Regions from separate parts of the Pseudoalteromonas sp. SWYJZ12 genome, predicted to be linked through region 1. Evidence: predicted binding sites of a transcription regulator. Region 1 holds the regulator's gene; each other region holds the start of a gene.
What was found. Region 1 encodes FliA, which starts transcription of late flagellar genes. Its sites were predicted from a motif close to CTAAAGNTNNNNNNNNNNNNGCCGATA; they were not measured.

Region 1 (4,960 bases):
GTTTTGATGATTTAGACCGCGATTTTGATGATTTAGATAGCCCGGTAACTGCTCGCCCACAAAATAAAAATAATGAAAGCGAAGAAATGACAACAATGCGTGAAGAAATGAACGCGATTCGTCAGTTACTTGAACATCAAGTATCAGGTTTAATGCAACAAGATATGGCGCGTCGCGATCCAACGCGTGCGTGCATGGTTGACCGTTTAGTCGGTATGGGTATTGATAAAGAAGTCGCGCAACAAATGGCATGTTTCGTACCTGACGACGTGTCTCGTCAGCAAGGCTGGAAAGCATTGCTAACAATGGTTGAAGATCAAATGCAAACAACCAATAACGAAATACTTCGCCAAGGTGGTGTATATGCGTTAGTGGGTCCAACAGGTGTGGGCAAAACCACGACAGTTGCTAAGCTTGCAGCTCTAGGTGCACAAAAGTATGGCGCCGATAAAGTTGCCTTAATAACCACTGATACGTACAGAATTGGTGCTTATGAGCAGCTTGCAACTTACGGTCGTATTATTGGTTGTGGTGTAAAACAAGTTAAAGATGCTAATGAGTTAGCTGAAGTTTTATATCATTTACGAAATAAACGTCTAGTGTTAATTGATACGGCAGGTATGAGCCAGCGAGATTTACGCTTAACTGAGCAGTTAAATACGTTAATGCGCAACCAGCGTGTGGATATTCGCAGCTACTTAGTACTCAGTGCCACAGCGCAAATTAATGTACTACAAGAAACTGTACGCCACTTTAAAAAAGTACAGTTAAGTGGTTGTATTTTTACCAAGTTGGATGAATCATTAAGTTTGGGTGAGATTATTAGTATTGCGATTCAAAATCGCCTTCCAATAGGGTATCTTACTAATGGACAACGAGTACCAGAAGATATTCGTGTTGCAAATGCTGAAAAACTAGTGAAAAAGGCTGAGCAATTATATTTAAAAAGAACAAAAGCACAACATTCAAGGCATCAAGCAGTGGCGCCAAGTACAGTAGGGATGTATGATTAACACAGTATTAGATCAAGCAAGCGGCCTGCGCAAAATGAGTCAAAACAATAACAACGGCGTTAAAGTTATCGCTGTAACCGGTGGTAAAGGTGGGGTGGGGAAAACAAATGTTTCTCTAAATACTGCTATAGCACTAGGGCAGCAAGGTAATAGAGTACTAGTACTGGATGCTGACTTAGGTTTGGCAAATTGTGATGTGATGCTTGGTTTACGTGTAGAGCGTAATTTGTCACACGTTTTGTCTGGTGAATGTGAGCTTGACGAAATTTTAGTTGAAGGTCCTGCTGGTATTAAAATTGTACCCGCTACATCGGGTTCGCAAAGTATGGTTGAGTTATCACCATCGGAGCATGCTGGACTAATTCGTGCGTTTAGCGAATTGAATACCGAATTCGATATTTTAATTGTAGATACAGCCGCTGGTATTTCAGACATGGTGCTAAGCTTCTCACGAGCAGCACAAGATGTAATGGTTGTAGTGTGCGATGAACCAACATCAATAACCGATGCTTACGCACTTATTAAAGTATTAAGCCGCGAGCATGGTGTTTATAAGTTCAAAATTGTTGCAAATATGGTCCGCAGTATGCGTGAAGGTACTGAATTGTTTGCAAAACTATCTAAAGTTACCGATCGCTTTTTAGATGTGTCAATGGAGCTAGTAGCAACGGTTCCCTATGATGAAAATATGCGCAAAGCAACGCGTCGTCAAAAAGTAATAGTAGAGCTCTTTCCTAATTCGCCAGCCGCTCTCGCGTTTAAAGCGCTGGCAACCAAAGCAGTTAAATGGCCAATACCAAACCAACCATCTGGGCATTTAGAGTTTTTCATTGAGAAACTAGTAAACGGTTAATTATGACAATATTGGTGAATAGAGCTATGGGATATCAATCAACACAAAACTTAAATGTGATTGTTGAGAAACATGCATCACTTGTCAAAAAAGTGGCATGTCATCTAATTGCTCGATTACCACCTAGCGTTCAGCTTGATGATTTAATTCAATCAGGAATGATAGGTTTAATAGAAGCTTCAAAAAACTTCGATGCAACTAAGGGCGCAAGCTTTGAAACCTTTGCAGGTATTCGTATTCGCGGTGCCATGCTTGATGAAATGCGCCGTGGTGATTGGGCTCCTCGTTCAGTACATCGCAAAAGCCGGCAAGTTGCAGAAGCAATTACAGGACTCGAAAGTAGTCTTAATCGCGAACCAACAGATACAGAAGTTGCTGAAAAACTTGAAATTTCACTCAATGAGTACCATCATATTTTAAATGATGTGAATGCGAGTAAAATACTAGGTATTGAAGACCTTGGTGTTGATGAGGATGTTATAACTCCCGTAGGCCAAGATTTAGCGCAAGATAAACCTTTTAATAATGTTAAAAATGATCGGTTTAATGAGTCTTTGCTAAGTGCAATTAAGTCATTACCAGAGCGTGATGCAATGGTACTTTCTTTATACTATAACGATGAAATGAATTTAAAAGAAATAGGACATATACTCGATGTAAGTGAATCGCGTGTAAGTCAGATACATGGTCAGGCGATGATTAAGCTTAAAGCTAAAATCAATGACTGGATAAATTAGTAGTAAGCAAACAAAGGTTAATACCTCACTGGGGGATGTTTTGGATAAAAACATGAAAATTCTTGTAGTCGATGATTTTTCAACGATGAGACGCATTATAAAAAACCTGTTACGTGATTTAGGTTTCACTAACGTTCAAGAAGCTGATGACGGGTCAACAGCTTTGCCTATGTTGCAAAATCAAGTGTTTGATTTTGTAGTTACTGATTGGAATATGCCGGGAATGCAAGGTATTGACCTTTTAAGAGCAATTCGTGCAGATGATAAGTTAAAACATATCCCTGTATTAATGGTAACGGCAGAAGCTAAAAAAGAACAAATAATAGCTGCAGCGCAAGCTGGCGTTAATGGTTATATTGTTAAGCCTTTTACGGCTGGAACATTAAAAACTAAGTTAGAAAAAGTATTTGAACGCTTAGGCTAATGATGGGGGAGAGGCTTATGCCAGCACCAGCTGCGCCTCAAATAACGTTAGAACAAGCTCGACAGCTCGTTATTTTTTTAGAAAATGATGAGCAAGATAAAGCAAATCAGTTAATTTTAGAGACTGCCTCGCAAGAGCAGTCTGAATTATTTGCTGAAGTTGGAAAGTTGACCCGTCAATTGCACGAAGCACTTAAAAGCTTTGATCTTGATACTCGTTTAACAGATTTAACAACAGATGCTATTCCAGATGCTAAAAAGCGGCTTAATTATGTTATAGAAATGACAGAAAATGCGGCTAATAAAACAATGGATGCTGTTGAGGCTAGTTTACCTATAGCCCAGCAATTAGCAGATGAAATATCTCATATCAAACCGACATGGGATCGTTTAATGAGTCGCGAAATTGAGTTAGGTGAGTTTAAACAACTTTGCCACAGCATCGATAAGTTTATGAATAACTCTCATCATAAAACCGATGAGCTTCAAAGCTTAATGACAAATGTACTAATGGCTCAAGACTATCAAGACTTAACAGGTCAAGTTATTCGCCGTGTTATAGAACTTGTTAGAGAAGTAGAAGAAAGCTTACTTCATCTTTTAACAGCATTTGCTGAACAAGATGACAGTGACAACACAGCGAATAAAGTAGAACAACAAAAAATAAAAGAACCAGTTGCCACACAAACTTTAGCAGGTCCTGAAGGCCCTATTATTGATAAAGAATCGCGTAATGATGTTGTATCTGATCAAGATGAAGTCGATGATCTTTTATCAAGTTTGGGCTTCTAAGAGGAGAGTAACTGCATGTTTGAAGTCGATGAAGATATTTTACAAGACTTTCTTGTAGAGGCAGGAGAAATCCTAGAGCTTTTATCTGAACAGTTAGTTGAACTGGAAAATAATCCAGAAGATACCGAGTTACTAAATGCCATATTTAGAGGCTTTCACACTGTAAAAGGTGGGGCAGGCTTTTTAGCTATGACAGAACTTGTTGATGCTTGTCATGGCGCTGAAAACGTATTTGATTTACTACGTCAAGGTGTGCGAACGGTCAATTCAGAGTTAATGGATGTTATTTTACAAGCGCTCGACACCATTAATGAAATGTTCGCGACTATCCAAAATAGGGATAAGCCAGAACCTGCAGATCCTGAATTACTTCATACTCTTCATATTTTAGGTCTACCACCAACAGAAGATGAGCTTAACGGTGTATCTTCGAACAATGAAGTTGAACAACCTCAAAGCGAAGTAGTTGATACGCCAATAGTTGATGACGAAGATCCGTTTGCGTTTGATGAACTATTTAGCGGAACGCCTTCGGTTAGCGATGCTGAAATTGATGAAATAACTGAAGATGAATTTGAAAACTTACTGGATGAACTACACGGTAAAGGACAAGGTCCTGCAATTGAAAAGCCGGTAATAAGTAGCAATGACTTTAATGGTGACATTACTGATGATGAATTTGATAGCTTATTAGATGAGTTACATGGAGTTGGCAGTTTTGGTGAGGTTGCGAGTAAAGCACCTGAACAAAGTAATGCAGTTAAAGCGTCTGTAGAACCAGCTAAGGCGGCGTCAAATATTGCTAATTCATCAGATGATGAAATTAGTGATGACGAGTTTGAAGCGCTTCTTGATGAACTTCATGGCAAAGGTACTGCACCTAAATTAATAGAAAGCACTCCTGCTGTGAAACAGCCCAATATTCCAGCTAAACCAGCTGCAAAAACGAGTGTGCCTGTAAAAAAACCAGAACCTGTAAAAGCACCCGCTTCTAAACCGGTAGAAAAACCGGTTGCTAAAGCAGCGCCAGCAACGCCTAAAAAATCAGCGCCACCAGCAGCAGAGACGACAGTTCGCGTAGATACAAAACGACTTGACCAAATTATGAATATGGTTGGTGAGTTAGTACTTGTGCGAAATCG
Region 2 (4,960 bases), on a different contig from region 1:
TGTTAAATTCATACCAAATAGCCAATCAGCACGAGAGCGCGCTAAAGCAGATACACTTAGCGGAATAAAATCTCGATTAGAACGCATAGTACCCAGTGATTTTTTTACCGCCGATAAGTTTAAATCACTAATGAGTAAACGTTGCGTACTCTGCTTTTTAGCCTGACTTATTTTAGCTTCTTCAATTACTTGATCGACTAGTAGCTGGCCTTCACGGTCTGGATCGCCAGCGTGAATAAGTTGCGAGGCTTGTTTAATTAATTTTTTTAAAACAGTGAGCTGTTTGCGAGTTTTGGTTTTGGCTTTTAACTTCCACTGTTCAGGTATTATAGGTAAGTGTTCAAACTGCCACTTTTTAAAGCGCTCATCGTAATCATCGGGTTCTGCTTGTTCTAGCAAATGTCCAATACACCACGATACACAATCGCCATTAGCGACTTCTATATAACCATCATATTTTTTATGTGGTTTTGGTAACGCATCAGCAATAGCGCGTCCAAGTGAAGGTTTTTCTGCAATGTAGAGTTTCATAGCCTGCTCATCACTGTTTATATAAACAGTAGTCTAGCACAGCTATTTTAAAGGAGGGAACTTTTTGTAACTATTGGCTAGCTGGGCTTTTTTTGTCTTTTGTTAAAATATAAATAAGCGGAAGATAACAAACAACAACGGTGCCTATATTAATAAATGGCAATAAGGTTTTATAAATGTATGTACTATAAGAAAGATCCCATAAATGGCGGTCGACTAATCTAAATAGCTGTAAAATTGGTGCCATAATAACAACCAATTGACCTAATACGCATTGCCATAAATAAACCTTATCTTTTAAACCCAGATATGCGATGAGTGCCATCCAAGCAATATCATTAAGGGCCCAAACAAGGTATCGATAAACATAAATCCCATTATCAAACTCTTTCAAGTAAGGATGAATAATGGTTCCATATAAAAAAAAAGCGGCTGTAATTAAAGCGAAACGCAGGGCCAAATAATCTTTTCTAAAATAAAAGATGAAAATAGCAGGGCTTAAAATAAACACCCAACTAGTATCTAATATCAATATAGTCTTTAAAAACCATTCAGGCATTAGAGTTAATCAAGTTTTTTTTTCATCATCGTCATTACCACCGCCATTTCCTGGCATATGACTAAACTTATCGACCTTTTTCATAAACTATTCCGTTACATTTGTTAAAGAAAGCATACTTTATGATAAATAAGTGTGTTTGCCAATAAAAGTTATCTTACATCTATAGGAGCTGACTCTTTTGCTTTACCTTGTAATATAGATATTTCTACTCGGCGATTCCTGCGGCGATCTTCATCGGTGTCATTCGGTACAAGTGGTCGTGTTTCAGCTCGACCAACCACCATCATTCGGGTTTTATCAAATCCTTGGACTTTTTGCAGTTCACTTGCGACGGCTACAGCACGCTTTGATGATAGGTCCCAATTATTAATATATAACTCATTCGATACCTGAAAATCATCTGTATGGCCAGATACTGTTATTTCACCGGGTACATCTTTTAACAGCACACCGATATCTTGAATTATAGGTTTAAACTTAGGTTGTAAAAATGCACTACCTGAAGGAAATGAACCATTCTCTCTAATGCGAATAATTATTTGCTGCCCTAAAGACTCAAGCTCAATTGCGCCATCGATTATTTGCTTTTCAAGCTGCTGCGCTATCTTTTTAACAAGCTCGTTAGTTTGCTCCTGATCGGCTGCTGAAGTTGCTTGCTCAGAAGATTCTTCTTGTGAGGTACTACGAGATTCGCCACCGCGTTTATCCCCGCGCTGTTCTTGCCTGCCGCCTGCTGAGCTTTCATCGCCAGCCTGAAACTCTAACATTTGTTGAGTCATTTCGACTGTTTGCTGCTGAATGGTTTCTATTGGGGTTGGCTCTGGTTTGCCTGGGGTAAACTCCATGGCAATAACAGAGGTCCCTTTAGGGATGTCTTTTACTTCAATTTTATTCTGCACACCAAAAGCAAACTTCATAGAGCCCGCAATTTGTTTAAACTTAAGTACATCCATTTCTGAAAACGCGAGCAAGAGTACAAAAAAGCACATTAACAGTGACATTAAATCGGCAAACGTTCCCATCCATGCAGGTAGACCTGGTGGTGGACATTTGCACTCTTGATCAGACATAGTTACTCCTCGGTATCTACTTTGCGTTTAGATTCAGCTAAGTAATTTTTCAAAATACCTTCGATTACTTTTGGATTTTGACCATCTTGTATACCTAAAATAGCATCCAAAATTAAACGCTGATTCATCGCTTCCTCGTCTTTACGCAGTTCAAGTTTTACCTGAATAGGAATTGCCACAACATTGGCTAAAAACGCGCCATATAAAGTTGTTAATAGTGCTACTGCCATTGCCGGACCAATTGCCTTTGGGTCATCCATGTTAGACAACATTGCAACCAAACCAATTAGAGTACCAATCATACCCATTGCAGGCCCTATATCAGCTAACGACTTAAATAAACCCGCGCCCAATTCATGGCGAGTCGTGGTTAGAGAAATATCTTTTTGAAGTGTAGCGCGAACTACATCTGCGTCGTGGCCATCAACGAGCATATCGACGCCTTTGCGCATAAAGGGGTTTGGAATTTCAGCTTCTTCGAGTGCTAAAAAACCGCCTTTACGAGCTGAATCCGCAAGTTCTACTGCTTTTTCGATAAGTATTTCTGGCGTTTCGATTTTAAACATAAACGCTTTGGCAACAACTTTACCTATCCCCAAAAATTGCGACATAGTGAAGTTTGATAAAACAATAAAGAGTGAACCACCAAATACAATAACCACAGACGGGGTATTGTAAAACATAGCCATTTCACCGCTACTACTCATAAACATAGACATGACAATTAAGCCAATTGCGCCTAGGATCCCGATTATGGTTGCTAAATCCACATTTCCTCCAGAAGTTTCATGCTTAATGGCCTTATCATAAACTTTTATTATTAACTGCTTATCGGCAACATATTGAATTGCTTAAGCCATTTTTATAAATAAACATAAAAAGCAGCCTTTAGCACTATCTTAGATCAAGTTATAAGGGCTACCTAATTATCAATTGATTTATTAAACCAACAGACCGCTATTAAGGCTTTATTAATGCACTTGAAATATAATTTAACGTTATAAAGGTAAAAAACCAATATCATCCTTTGACCTAGTTTAGCATTCCCCCTAAAATTGACCCCTAAATTTATTATGTAAGCTGAAATAAAGATGGCGACTAAAAAACCTGAAAACTTAAGTTTCGAACAAGCACTAGAAGAATTATCTACAATCGTTAGTGACATGGAACAAGGTGACTTATCGCTTGAGCAATCGTTAAAGCAATTTGAACGTGGAATTGCATTAGCAAGTGCTTCATCAAGGAAATTACAGCAAGCAGAACAAAAAGTATCAATTTTGATGGGGAATGGCGAAAAGTCAGTACTTACAAACTTTGATAATGATATGGAATAGCTGTGAGCATAAAAAATCATATTGAACGTGCTCAAAAAGATGTAGTAGCGACCTTACAACAGCATTTTAACCAGCCTCTCGATACAGAAGAAACGGTAAAGAACGCCACCCAGTATGGATTATTTAATGGCGGTAAAAGGTTACGTCCATTTTTAGTTTATGCCACAGGTAAAATGCTCGGCGCAAACCATCAAGACTTAAACGTACTTGCTGCTGCAATTGAGTGCATTCATAGCTATTCGTTAGTTCATGATGACTTGCCGGCAATGGATGACGACGATTTACGCCGTGGACGCCCTACTTGTCATATAGAGTTTGGCGAGGCAAATGCAATTTTAGCCGGTGATGCTCTTCAAACTCTTGCTTTTGAGTTTATTGCGAATCACAAATTTGCATGCTCATCGCAAACACAAGTAAAAATGATTGCTACACTTGCCCACGCATCAGGCCTTGAGGGTATGGTTGGCGGACAAGGCCTTGACATAGCAGCAACAGATAAAGTAATTACCGTACAAGAGCTTGAGCGAATACATAAGTTAAAAACCGGAGCTTTAATTAATTGTGCAATTACACTTGGTGCACTGTGCAGTGAAAAGGCTGATCAACAAACCTTAGAAAATTTAAGTGTTTTTGGGTATGCTATAGGGCTAGCATTTCAAGTACACGACGACATTTTAGATGTTGAAGGCGATACAGTTATTTTAGGAAAGCCACAAGGCTCCGATATTGCCGCGAATAAAGCGACATATCCGGCGTTATTAGGTATGCTAGGCGCTAAAGAAAAGGCGCAGAATTTAATACAACAAGCCCATGAAGCGTTAGCAAATATAGATGCTGACACAACACTTCTTGCGTCGCTAGCAAATTATCTAATTGAGCGTGACCACTAATTTTTGCTCATACGTATTGCAATTAGCACTGACATTATTACTCAACATTAATTATTCGTAAAAGCTTTGAATTAATTAATGTTAGCGAAGGATATATATAAAACCATGACACTTGATAGTAGCAAGTATCCATTACTTAATTTGGTTGACGAGCCAGCCCAATTGCGTGACTTAGCGCAAGACAAACTCCCTGCATTTAGCAATGAGCTGCGCGATTATTTACTCAACTCAGTATCGCAAAGTAGCGGTCATCTAGCGTCTGGTTTAGGGACGGTTGAACTAACCGTTGCCCTGCATTATGTTTATAACACTCCAGACGATCGCCTAGTTTGGGATGTGGGTCATCAAGCTTATCCGCATAAAATTCTTACTGGTCGTCGCGAGCAAATGCACACCATTCGCCAAAAAGACGGTTTACACCCTTTTCCTTTTCGCGATGAAAGCCAATACGATACGTTTAGCGTAGGCCATTCAAGCACCTCTATTTCAGCTGCCTTAGGTATGTCTATTGCTGCACAAAAAGAAGGTAAAGGTCGAAAGTCTGTAGCCATTATTGGTGACGGAGCTATAACC
Region 3 (4,960 bases), on a different contig from region 1:
AGGGAGATCCGAAAACAGATCAACCCTTTTTTTAGATCTTTTTACTGTTCGAACAAAAATAGAACAAAACCATGTAAAACCATATGAAAACCTTCCTAAGATGATGCTTTTTTGTGCTCTTATTTATTATTTAATACAAATATCATTGCTATGTTTGATTTAGACGTTAAGATAGCAAGTTCACAATGTTAAATTAATGTTTATTTCCTGTTTATTGGTAGATCTAAAATGAAATTACCCGATCAAAAATCTTTTATCTTCTCTGTTATTCTTGCTGTAGTTGGTTTTGTTGTTGTTGAGTTCGCTTTAGGCGGCTTAGCTTTAAACCCTGCATTACTATTTGGTGCTGGTTTATTAATAGGTGCGATTGCTATTGCTGCAATGTCATCTGATGTGACTGAAGAAGCTGAAGTTAAAACAAAAACGCTTTATGTTGGTAACCTTCCTTATCGTGCGAACGAAGGTGTGGTTCGTGCATTATTTGAAGAACAAGGCAAAGTATTCAATGTTCGTTTATTAAAGGATAAGAATACTGGCAAGCGTCGTGGCTTTGGTTTTGTTGAAATGGCGCAAGCTGATGCAGACAATGCAATTGCTAACTTGAACGATAGCGAGTTCCAACAACGTACTTTAAAGGTACGTGAAGCAAAACAAAAACAAGAAGATGATTCTAATGCTCTACGTACTGAGACGGATCAGTCAGTGTAACTAGCTTTACCGCTAGCTTATTGCTAAACACATCAGCCGTTGCATAATATTGCAGCGGCTTTTTTATGTCTGTTAGTTTATTCACACACAAGTTAAGTTGGTTAAGTAAGTAGTTGACTCTGTTTGCTATCGCTACACCTGAATCAAGTAATTTTACATTCCCTTCAAAATACTGACTAATAGGCTCTGCTAATATTGGAAAGTGCGTACATCCTAATACAAGTACATCTATAGTTTTATCTATATGTAGGTCATCAAGCACTTGATGCAACTTGTTTGTATCCAAAGACTCTGTAAAAAAGTATTGCTCAGCTAAAGTTACTAACTCCACACTGCTATATAGATTAACGGTTACATTACGTGCATGCTCAGTAATTAATGTTTTAGTGTATGAACTGGCGACCGTTGCCGGTGTGGCTAATAAGCCAATATGATTTGAACGTGTTAACTCTGCCGCAGGCTTTATTGCTGGCACAACACCTACTATAGGAATATCTGTCATTTGGCGAACAGCGCTAAGTGCAGATGTAGAAGCGGTATTACACGCTATTACAATTAAATCAACGTTAAGCGTATTAGCTTTGATGAAATGAATAAGTGAGCATAATCGGTTAATGATGGTTTTTTGAGATTGAGCACCATAAGGTAGTAATGCATTATCCATAAAATAACTGTACTGAGCATTGGGGATACTTTGCTTTATATGCTCAAGTACAGTAGTTCCACCAATACCTGAATCAAAGACCATTATATGCGCTGACAAACTACCGTTCCCACTTTACTTTAAGAACGGCAGTTTGCCATGAGGTATTTATAAAAGAAAGTAGTTTAACTTTGCGTGGTTTCTAAATCAGTAAGCCTGTCGGCTGCCGAATTTAACTGATTAAGGTTTTCGAACATAGACTTTGTGTAATCTACTAACTTATCTATTTGCTCCTGATCTTGATTTAACCATTGGAGAATGCCAGCTAGCTGATTTTGTAATCCAAGCTCACCCGCTTTTTCAAAAGCATTTTTAAGGTCGTCATTAAAAGGAGCTAAACCCTCCGCTACTTGTTTTTCTGGTGCTGGTCTATATTCTTCATAGCTTTTAACTGTTGCTATTGTTTTTGTTTGGCGTAAATCCATAGAAAAAGCCACCAGCTGATCGCTGTCTAAACTCAGCTCTTGCGCTTGTTCAAATGCTTCATCTAAAGCACCACCAAAAAAGGTTTTACTTAAATCTTGTAAGTCTTCCATCATTACATTAATAGCTTCTTGCTCTTGCTCATTTAAGTCACCATTAACCGACATCGAAAATGATACCTGTCGAGATTGCGATGATGAGCTTGCAAACGACTCGCCATTATTGTTTTGCTGATAGCCACTTGCCGACTGAGATTCAAATGCATCTGCAAAGCTAATACTTACCTCGTCACCTTCTGCGGTGGTAAATTTATACTCTGCATTACTCGTCATACTGACATATTGAGCCTGGCTTATATTTACGCTGGCAGGTTGTGGGTTAAATAACGACTCTTCAAACTTATCGAGCCCATTGTAAATTCCCTCTTTGGACTTATTAATCCCCTCTTCCATGTCATCATTAAATACGCCTGTACCTTTGAGTTCATCAACAGCGTCGTCAATCCCTATTTGGACTCCTTTGCGCGCGTCGCCTAACATATCTTTGAGCTTTTCGTCATCAGCGCCGTTAGCTTTTGCTTTATTAACAGCACTACTTACAAAATCGAGTACGTTTTTTACTATTTCATCAAAATCAAATAGTGGTTTATCTGCTTTTTTTTCTGCGATAGGCAATCCAAGCTGCTCAGCCATTTTATCGCCAAGCACCTTTGCGGCCAACTCTCGGCCTCGTTGTTGATAGCTATCTTGAGGAGACGTAATTGTAGGTTGCTGTATATCAGCTTTATTATTGAATTTATTGATGTTGTTGTTTGGCGTAAAGCCATAATTACCTATTTTCATGATTCGTCTCCTAAGCGTGCGTAGTTTATTATCGGCTATAACAATAAAAACTAAAGTACAATGTTCAATAAAACAGCATAAATGCTAGCCAAAACTAGACAAATACGCAGCGCTCCCTACAATAGCGCCGATAAACAGATCTTAGATAAGGTAGTAGCGTTAATGGCAGTTATTAAAATAGATACCACACAGTACCAAACGCAGTTAAGTGAAAAAGAGCAGCGTATTAGTGCACAATTCCAACGTTTTGGTGTGGAGCAACTAGAAGTATTTAGCTCAGAGCCAACTAACTACCGCCAACGTGCTGAATTTAGAGTATGGCACGACGGTGACGATCTGTTTCACATTATGTTTGATCAACAAACAAAAGAAAAAATCCGTGTTGATACATTTGATCCAGCAGCGCCTCTAGTTGGTGAAATAATGCAGGTGATGATTGAGCATCTTAAGCCTTGTGAAATATTACGTCGTAAGTTATTTCAAATCGATTACCTATCCACGCTAAGCGGTGAAATTTTAGTAAGCTTGCTTTATCACAAACCACTTGATGATGAATGGTTAAGTGAAATTAAAGCGCTTAAAGAAAAACTAAGCAGTAAATACAAAATTGACTTTATCGGTCGTGCTCGCAAACAAAAAGAAGTGCTGGGTGATGACTTTGTAACTGAGCGTTTAACAGTTAATGGTCAAGAGCTTATTTATCAACAAGTAGAAAATAGCTTTACTCAGCCTAATGCAAAAGTAAATATTAATATGCTGGAGTGGGCGCAAGATTTATGTAAACCACTTAAAAATGATTTATTAGAACTGTATTGCGGTAACGGTAACTTTTCAATTGCGTTAGCGGGCTGTTTTAATAAAGTATTAGCAACAGAAATATCAAAATCATCTGTTCATTCTGCTCAATACAATATTGCTAAAAACAACGTAGAGAACCTAGATATTATTCGTATGTCTAGTGAAGAGTTTACTCAAGCAATGAATGGCGAGCGTACTTTCTCTCGTTTAGATGGTATTGACCTTAAAAGCTATGACTGCCAAACCATATTAGTTGATCCACCACGCGCGGGCATGGATGAATTAACGTGTGACTTAGTGGCTAATTACGAAAACATAATTTATATATCGTGTAATCCTGAAACCCTTGAGCGTGACCTTGATCACTTAACACGTACGCACAACGTTAAGCGCTTTGCTATATTTGATCAGTTCCCATATACACATCACATTGAGTCGGGTGTTTTCTTGCAGCGCAAATAACAAGCTAAAATTAAAGTACCAGTACTTTGATAAGTGCTGGTATTTGCTCTTCACTAAATACTTGAATACCATTCTTTATTAATAATGCTGTAGTTAAACCTAGTCCTTCGATTTTTACTCCACGATGCTTTCCATCATATATTGTATTTCGCCCGCAAGAAGGGCTCGATTCTTTAAGTAGAGCAAAACGAACTTGATTCTTTTTACAGAGTTCTAGCGCGTTATTAGCTCCAATTTGAAACTGCTCTGTTACATCTTCTCCTAAATTAGTAACTACACTCCCCTGTATTATTTCAGCAGGGGATCTAGGTGTAGGAAGTCCACCAGCAACCTCAGGACAAAACACGATTAACCTATTTTGTTTTTGCCACAAATTAATCTGTGGATGTAAAATTGCGTGTCCTCTACCATCGTAGCGAACAGGCTGTCCTAGCAAACAACTCGATACTAATATTTTTTCCATCGCTATATCCTTATAAAGCAAAAAAGCTCCTTAAGGAGCTTTTTTAGTTTTAGCTAAACTTACTTGTTAGCTAAGTAATTAATCAGTTTGCTAATATCTTCTGGTTCAGTAATACCCGACTCACGACCTAGGTTTAATTTATACTTACCATTTACAATAAATGTAGGGACGCCACGTAGTGCGCCTTTTTCTTTAAAGTAGTCTTGATCACGTTTCATTTTAGAGCTTAGCGTACGTACCGAAAAGCTTTTAAACAGCTTATCAAACTTATCGCCATCAACGCCCTGCGCTACAAATATATCTTTTACATCTGCAAGCTCATTAAAACTAGCGCGCTTTGTATGAATATGATTAAAGATTGCAGAGACAATTTTATCTTTTTGCGGAAGCACTTCTGCAGTAGCGAGTGCTTGGCTCATCATCTGTTGGTTTTCTGGGTCGCGTACACCTACAAAATCAACATGGCTCTTTTTAAATTTAACGTTTTTATCAAGCTTAGGCTTAAACTCACCAATTAGTGCTTCCATGTTATTACATGCAGGGCAGTAAAATGAGAAAAAC

Region 2: a site for FliA is predicted at 2,993-3,019, ahead of pomA (flagellar motor protein PomA). Genes of this name have one in related genera too.
Region 3: a site for FliA is predicted at 2,706-2,732, ahead of I6F42_RS19465 (DUF5610 domain-containing protein). Genes of this name have one in related genera too.

The regions. Positions count from the first base shown of each region.
Region 1 covers NZ_JADYXH010000006.1:227,050-232,009, forward strand. Annotated here, with positions in the region: gene flhF (flagellar biosynthesis protein FlhF) at 1-1,013, shown strand, start outside; gene I6F42_RS10160 (MinD/ParA family protein) at 1,006-1,866, shown strand; gene I6F42_RS10165 (RNA polymerase sigma factor FliA) at 1,893-2,603, shown strand; gene cheY (chemotaxis response regulator CheY) at 2,644-3,027, shown strand; gene I6F42_RS10175 (protein phosphatase CheZ) at 3,045-3,818, shown strand; gene I6F42_RS10180 (chemotaxis protein CheA) at 3,834-4,960, shown strand, end outside.
Region 2 covers NZ_JADYXH010000025.1:35,526-40,485, reverse strand. Annotated here, with positions in the region: gene I6F42_RS18300 (DNA topoisomerase III) at 1-531, opposite strand, end outside; gene I6F42_RS18295 (hypothetical protein) at 602-1,090, opposite strand; gene I6F42_RS18290 (flagellar motor protein MotB) at 1,243-2,163, opposite strand; gene pomA (flagellar motor protein PomA) at 2,166-2,933, opposite strand; gene I6F42_RS18280 (exodeoxyribonuclease VII small subunit) at 3,255-3,497, shown strand; gene ispA ((2E,6E)-farnesyl diphosphate synthase) at 3,500-4,387, shown strand; gene dxs (1-deoxy-D-xylulose-5-phosphate synthase) at 4,493-4,960, shown strand, end outside.
Region 3 covers NZ_JADYXH010000032.1:21,438-26,397, reverse strand. Annotated here, with positions in the region: gene I6F42_RS19475 (RNA-binding protein) at 229-708, shown strand; gene murI (glutamate racemase) at 671-1,471, opposite strand; gene I6F42_RS19465 (DUF5610 domain-containing protein) at 1,537-2,676, opposite strand; gene trmA (tRNA (uridine(54)-C5)-methyltransferase TrmA) at 2,839-3,936, shown strand; gene I6F42_RS19455 (DUF523 domain-containing protein) at 3,947-4,399, opposite strand; gene I6F42_RS19450 (thiol:disulfide interchange protein DsbA/DsbL) at 4,459-4,960, opposite strand, start outside.